Regions from separate parts of the Streptomyces sp. NBC_01618 genome, predicted to be linked through region 1. Evidence: riboswitches for the same ligand, from Rfam matches in the RefSeq annotation. Region 1 holds a riboswitch; each other region holds the start of a gene.
What was found. Region 1 has a riboswitch for glycine ahead of gcvP (aminomethyl-transferring glycine dehydrogenase). Riboswitches for the same ligand answer to the same signal wherever they lie in the genome.

Region 1 (2,261 bases):
GGAGCACCGCCGAGACGTCGGGCGTCAGGGTGTCCAGGCCGCCGCCGGCTCGGCCGAAGGCGTCGAGCACGAGGCGGACGTGCTCGTCCGTGGTGACCTCGGAGCAGGAGATGCCGACGTGGTCGCCGTCCACCAGCCGCAGCCGCAGGCCCTTGTCGTGCGCGGCCGCGACGACCTCCTCGGCGCGACCCGGGACCGCCACCAGCAGGGTGTCGAAGAACTCGCGGTGTACCAGCGTGATCCCGCTCGCCCGCAGACCCGCGGCGACGAGCGCGGCCTGCCGGTGCGTCCGCCGGGCGATCTCGGTCAGTCCGTCGGGACCGTGGTAGACGGCGTACATCGACGCGACCACCGCGAGCAGCACCTGCGCCGTGCAGATGTTCGAGGTCGCCTTGTCACGCCGGATGTGCTGCTCGCGGGTCTGCAGTGCCAGGCGGTACGCCGGCCGGCCGGTGTCGTCCACGGACACGCCCACGAGCCGGCCGGGCAGGTGACGTTCGAGCCCTTCGCGGACCGCGATGAACCCGGCGTGCGGCCCGCCGTAGAACAGGGGGACACCGAACCGCTGGGACGACCCCACGACGATGTCGGCGCCGTACTCGCCCGGCGGCACGAGCAGGGTGAGCGCCAGCAGGTCGGCGGTCACGGTGACGAGCGCCCCGCGTGCCTGTGCCGCGGCGGTCACTTCGCGCAGGTCACGGACCGCGCCCGAGCAGCCGGGGTAGGACAGCACCACCCCGAAGAAACCGTCCTCCGGCAGCGGCTGGGTGACGTCGATCTCGACGACCTCGATACCGACGGCGGCCGCCCGTGTGCGCAGCACGTCGAGGGTCTGCGGCAGGGTGTCGTGGTCGACCAGGACGCGGCGCCGGCCCTTCCCCGCGACGCGGCGCATGACTGTGACGGCCTCGGCCACCGCCGTGCCCTCGTCGAGCAGCGACGCGTTGGCGGTCGGCAGCCCGGTCAGGTCGCCGACCATGGTCTGGAAGTTGAGCAGCGCCTCCAGCCGGCCCTGGCTGATCTCCGGCTGGTACGGCGTGTAGGCGGTGTACCACGCCGGGTCCTCCAGCACGTTGCGCCGGATCACCGCGGGCGTGACGGTCGCGTGGTAGCCCAGGCCGGTCATCGGGACGGCCACGGTGTTCCGGCCCGCGAGCTCGCGCAACTCGGCGAGCGCCTCGGCCTCGGTGGCCGCGGCGGGCAGGTTCAGGCCGGAGGTGCTGCGGATGCCGCTCGGGACGGCGGCGTCGATCAGGCCGGCAAGCGTCGGATAGCCGACTTCGGCCAGCATCTTGGTGCGGTCGGCGTCGCTGACGCCGATGTGCCGGGTGGCGAACGCGCCCGACGCGCGGGACTCGGGTGAGGTCATGGTGGGAGGCTCCCTGGAGGGACACCGCGGACGCGGCGCCGTGAACGGATGACCTCCCCGCTCTGTCATCGGTACCTGAGAGCTTCACCACCGGGTCCGGCGGTTTGCACCGTGGGCGCAGGACATGAGGTCCTGACTTTCCAGAGTCGCCTCGCCGAAGCGGTAGTTGTGCCTGAGAGATTCTGGGGAGAGTTGCTCCTTCGGCGCCTCGCCAAGGATGGGCGAGGGCTCTCCCGCTTCGGTTCGAGCGGCGCGATGTTGAGTTGTCGGGCCTGACCGCGAGGTCAGGTGGCGGTGCCGTCGAGGCGGGTCAGCGCCTTGACGGCCCCTGGTGCCTGCTGAGTCGCGCCCGGAATCAGGCGTGGTCCGCGGCCGTCAGCACGGGGCCGGACACCTGGTTCTTCGTCATGAGCGTGATCAGGTCGAACACCACGGTGGCGGCAGCGACGCAGGTGATCTCGGCGTGGTCGTAGGCCGGAGCGACCTCGACCACGTCGCCACCGATGATGTTGAGCCCGTCGAGGCTGCGGAGCAGACGCAACAGCTCGCGGCTGTTGAGCCCGCCCATCTCCGGTGTACCCGTCCCGGGCGCGAACGCGGGGTCGAGCACGTCGATGTCGATCGAGATGTACACCGGTGCGTCGCCCACGCGTCGCCGTACGGCGTCCACCGCCCCGTCGATCCCGATGACGTCGAGGTCTCCGGCACGGATCGCCCGGAAGCCGAACGCCTTGTCGTTCACGAGGTCCATCCGGTCGTAGATCGGTCCACGGATGCCCAGGTGTATGGACTTGTCCTCGGCGAGCAGGCCCTCTTCGAAGGCCCGGCGGAACACCGTGCCGTGCGTGACCGGAGCGTTGAAGTAGGTGTCCCAGGTGTCGAGATGCGCGTC
Region 2 (2,261 bases), 5.7 Mb from region 1:
GGTCCGGGCGGACGGTGGTGCTGAAGGTGCGACGGTACGACTTCTCCACGCTCACGAGGTCCGAGACGCTCCGTGGGCCCACTGACGACCCCACCGTGGTCCGGGAGGCCGCCGCGCGGCTCCTGGCGGCCGTGGACACCACCGGAGGCGTACGGCTCCTGGGGGTGGGCGTCACGGGGCTCGCCGATTACACGCAGGAGGACCTCTTTGCGCAGGCCGCCGGTGAGCGGGCCGCGACCGGGGAAGCGGCCCAGGAGGAAGCGGGTGACGAGAGGGACGAGCCGGCCGGCGGTGCGGGGGAGGAGCCCCCCGAGACCGCCGAACAGCTCGCCGCGCGGCGCTGGCCCGCCGGACACGACGTGCGCCATGACGTCTACGGCCATGGCTGGGTGCAGGGCAGCGGTGTCGGCCGGGTCACGGTGCGGTTCGAGGAACCGGAGTCGGCGCCCGGCCGGGTGCGTACCTTCCGGATCGACGACGCGCAGTTGCGGCCGGCCGATCCGCTGCCGCTGGTGCGGAACCCGGCGGACTACTCGTCCTGGCCGGCCAGTCTGCCGAAGTCCCTGTCCGGGCCGGTCTCCTCGGGCGGGGAGTCCAGACCGTAGTGCCGGTAGAGCTGGAGCTCCTGTTCCGGCGAGAGATGGCGACCGACGCCGAAGTCGGGTGCGTCCTTGATCAGTGCCCGGTCGAAGGGGACGCGGAGCGAATCCTCCACGAACTCGCTGGGCTCCAGCGGGACGAACGCGTCCCGGCTGAAAAGTCCGGTGCGTACGGCTGCCCACTCGGGCACACCGGTTGCGTCGTCGAGGTACACCTCGTCCACGGTTCCGATCTTGGTGCCCTTGCGGTCGAACGCCTTGCGGCCGATCAGGCTGCGCGGATCGATGTCGGTCTGCACGGTCCCTCCCACTGGTCGCGGCTACTCCACAAGCACTACAAAAGTGCAGATCCAGGGGGTTGGCCACTCGAGAATTCCGCCACGAACCCCGCTGGTAGGCTGGTGATGGCTGCTGACCCCGTGCGGGAGAGTCCTCCGGAGCGAATCCGGAGGCGCCGAAGGAGCAAATCCTCCCCGGAATCTCTCAGGCCCCCGTACCGCGCGGACGAGGTCACTCTGGAAAGCAGGGCGGGTTCCGTGCGGCCGAGCGCCGTCGGTTCCCTTCCTCACCGACGGTGAAAGCCGGTACGCCACAAGGCGCGCCGGTGAAGCTCTCAGGTTGAGATGACAGAGGGGGAGGCCGTCCGGGCACCCGCGCCGTGGTGCCCCTCGCAGGTCGTGACAGACCAGGAGGCCTCCATCATGACCCCCCGTCGCACTCCGCTCTCCCAGCTGGAGCAGGGTATTCCGTTCGAACAGCGCCACATCGGTCCCGATGAAGAGGCGCAGTCGAAGATGCTCGCCCAGGTCGGTTACGGCTCACTGGACGAGCTGACCGCGGCCGCGGTGCCCGATGTCATCAAGAGCGCGGAGGCACTCCGGTTGCCGGCCGCCCGCACCGAGGCCGAGGTCCTCGCCGAGCTGCGCGCCCTGGCCGACCGCAACCAGGTGCTGGCCCCGATGATCGGGCTCGGCTACTACGGCACCTTCACCCCGCCCGTGATCCTGCGTAACGTCATGGAGAACCCCGCCTGGTACACGGCCTACACGCCGTACCAGCCGGAGATCTCGCAGGGCCGCCTGGAGGCGCTCCTCAACTTCCAGACGGTGGTCGCCGAGCTGACCGGGCTGCCCACCTCCGGCGCCTCGCTGCTCGACGAGGGCACCGCGGCCGCCGAGGCCATGGCGCTCTCGCGGCGCGTAGGCAAGGTCAGGAACGGCGTCTTCCTGGTCGACGCCGACGCCCTGCCGCAGACGGTCGCCGTCATCGAGACCCGCGCCGAGCCCTCCGGCGTCGAGGTCGTCGTCGCCGACCTCTCCGACGGCATCCCGGCGGAGATCGCCGAGCGTGGCGTCTTCGGTGTGTTGGTGCAGTACCCGGGCGCCTCCGGAGCGGTGCGGAACATCCAGCCGTTGATCGAGCAGGCCCACGAACTGGGTGCGATCGTCACGGTCGCCGCCGACCTGCTGGCCCTGACCCTGCTCACCTCACCGGGCGACCTGGGCGCGGACATCGCGGTCGGCACCACGCAGCGTTTCGGCGTGCCGATGGGCTTCGGCGGACCGCATGCCGGCTTCATGGCCGTACGCGAGAAGTTCGCCCGCAGCCTGCCCGGCCGCCTCGTCGGCGTCTCCGTCGACGCGGACGGCAACAAGGCCTACC
Region 3 (2,261 bases), 1.1 Mb from region 1:
GCGCGCTCGGCGGCGGCCCGGAGGGCCTCGCGGCCGACGAAGTCACCCTCCTTCTCGAACTTCACGACCCGGCCGAAACCGGCGTCGAACGGGGTCAGCCCGGTGGTCAGCTCGTGCCCGTACAGCGGCATGCCCGCCTCCAGGCGCAGCGTGTCGCGGCAGGAGAGCCCGCACGGGATCAGGCCGCGGGAGGCGCCCGCCTCGGTGAGGTCCTTCCACAGCTGCTCGGCGTGCTCCGGGGCGACGAACAGCTCGAAGCCGTCCTCGCCGGTGTAGCCGGTACGGGCGATCAGCGCGGGGACACCTGCGACGGTGCCGGGCAGACCGGCGTAGTACTTCAGGCCGTCCAGGTCGGCGTCGGTGACGGCGGCCAGGATGGCGGGGGACTCCGGGCCCTGGACGGCGAGCAGCGCGTACGCGTCGCGGTCGTCGCGCACCTCGGTGTCGAAACCGTCGGCCCGCGCGGTCAGCGCGTCCAGCACGGTCTGGGCGTTGCCGGCGTTGGCGACCACCATGTACTCGGTCTCGCCCAGCCGGTAGACGATCAGGTCGTCCAGGATGCCGCCGTCCTCGGAGCAGATCATCGTGTAGCGGGCGCGGCCCACGGCGACGGTCGCGATGTTGCCGACCAGCGCGAAGTTCAGGAAGGCCGCGGCCTCGGGGCCGGTGACGGTGATCTCGCCCATGTGCGACAGGTCGAAGAGCCCGGCCCTGGTGCGGACCGCGTTGTGCTCGTCGCGCTCGCTGCCGTACCGCAGGGGCATGTCCCAGCCCGCGAAGTCGGTCATGGTCGCGCCCAGTGAACGGTGTAGGGCTTGAAGAGGGCTGTGGCGCGAAGCGCCTTCCGGCAGGGCGGTGGTGGGCGACGGGTGGGAGGTGAGACGGGGGGCGGTGCTCATGGATGTGGCTCCCGGGGCATGACGACAGGACGATCCCTCCCCATCTGTCATCGGAACCTGAGAGGTTCGCCGAGAGCCCTCCGAAGGGTTCGGCTTGCACCTTGGGTGGGGCCGCAGAGCGGCCCGCTTTTCAGATCTGCCTCATCCACGCGGTACGGGGCCTGAGAGATTCAAGGGAGGAACTTGCTCCTTCGGCGCCCGGCACATCTGACCGGAACTCTCCCGCGCGGATTCAAGCGGCCTTTATGCAGTTGGCCGGGTCATCATCGCATGCATCGCGCCGGAGTGGGGCCCCGGTCCCTCGTGGGAATCAACGGCGTGGACGGTTGTGCCGCATTACCTTTTCTTTACACTTCAGGGGCATGCGTGGGGTGACCCGACAGGGGGAGGGGTGATGACGTTGCAGCGGTACGCGACGACCGCGGGGGTCGCGCACGGCGCGATGCCCGCACAACCGGGGGCGGCGCCCGCCACGGAGGCGCGTGGCCCGCACGGGCCCGTCGTGCGGGACCTGCGGGAGCGGGGCGGGCGCAGCCCGCGCAGCCTGCACTTCGCGGCGGGCGACGTGGTGGTGGTGTCCGGGCTGCCCGGCAGCGGCAAATCCACCCTCATCCGGCGGGCGGTGACGACGGCCCACGCCATCGACTCCCAGGACACCCGGGATCGCTGGGCGGGGCTCGTGCCCGGGTTACTGCCGTACGCCCTCTACCGTCCCCTCGTCCGCGTCGCCCACTACTGGGGGCTGTGGCGGGTGCTGCGCTCCGGCGAGTCCGTCGTCGTCCACGACTGCGGAACCCAGGCGTGGGTACGCGGCTGGCTGGCCCGTGCCGCGCGGCGCCGGGGCCGCGCCCTGCACCTCGTCCTGCTCGACGTCACACCGCAGACGGCGATGGACGGCCAGCGGGAACGCGGCCGCGGCGTCTCCGGATACGCCTTCGCCCGGCACCGCAGGGCGGTGGGGAGGCTGCTGCGCGCCACCGGGACCGGCCTGCTGCCGCCCGGATGCGCCTCCGCGGTGCTGCTGGACCGGGAGGCGGCCGGGCTGCTGGCCCGGATCGCGTTCGCGGACGTACAGGGCCCGTGAGCCGGACGTCAACCTTCTGCCGGAAGGCCCGTGAGCCGGACGTTAACCTTCTGCCGGAAGGCTCGGGGAAGAAGGGGAAGCAGTGGACATTCCGGCACAGGGCCAGTCCCATCCGCAGAGCGGATGGCCCGCCAATGAGCTCGAAGAGGTGCTGATGGCCTCGGTGGGCAGCCCGGAGGCGGGCGGACGGCTCGTCGAGGTGCTCGGGCGCAGCCAGGTCTGGGTGCCCCTGCCGGGCGGCGGCGGACCCGACTCCCTGGACCTGGACCTGCCGACGC

Region 2: another riboswitch for glycine. It lies ahead of gcvP (aminomethyl-transferring glycine dehydrogenase); the one in region 1 lies ahead of gcvP (aminomethyl-transferring glycine dehydrogenase).
Region 3: another riboswitch for glycine. It lies ahead of gcvT (glycine cleavage system aminomethyltransferase GcvT); the one in region 1 lies ahead of gcvP (aminomethyl-transferring glycine dehydrogenase).

The regions. Positions count from the first base shown of each region.
Region 1 is NZ_CP109297.1:6,788,535-6,790,795, forward strand. It holds gene gcvP (aminomethyl-transferring glycine dehydrogenase) at 1-1,369, opposite strand, end outside; glycine riboswitch at 1,520-1,615, opposite strand; gene speB (agmatinase) at 1,725-2,261, opposite strand, start outside.
Region 2 is NZ_CP109297.1:1,125,515-1,127,775, reverse strand. It holds gene OH735_RS05385 (DNA polymerase IV) at 1-605, shown strand, start outside; gene OH735_RS05380 (PRC-barrel domain-containing protein) at 530-898, opposite strand; glycine riboswitch at 1,012-1,108, shown strand; gene gcvP (aminomethyl-transferring glycine dehydrogenase) at 1,301-2,261, shown strand, end outside.
Region 3 is NZ_CP109297.1:5,707,290-5,709,550, forward strand. It holds gene gcvT (glycine cleavage system aminomethyltransferase GcvT) at 1-899, opposite strand, end outside; glycine riboswitch at 1,040-1,134, opposite strand; gene OH735_RS26595 (AAA family ATPase) at 1,294-1,983, shown strand; gene OH735_RS26600 (enhanced serine sensitivity protein SseB) at 2,066-2,261, shown strand, end outside.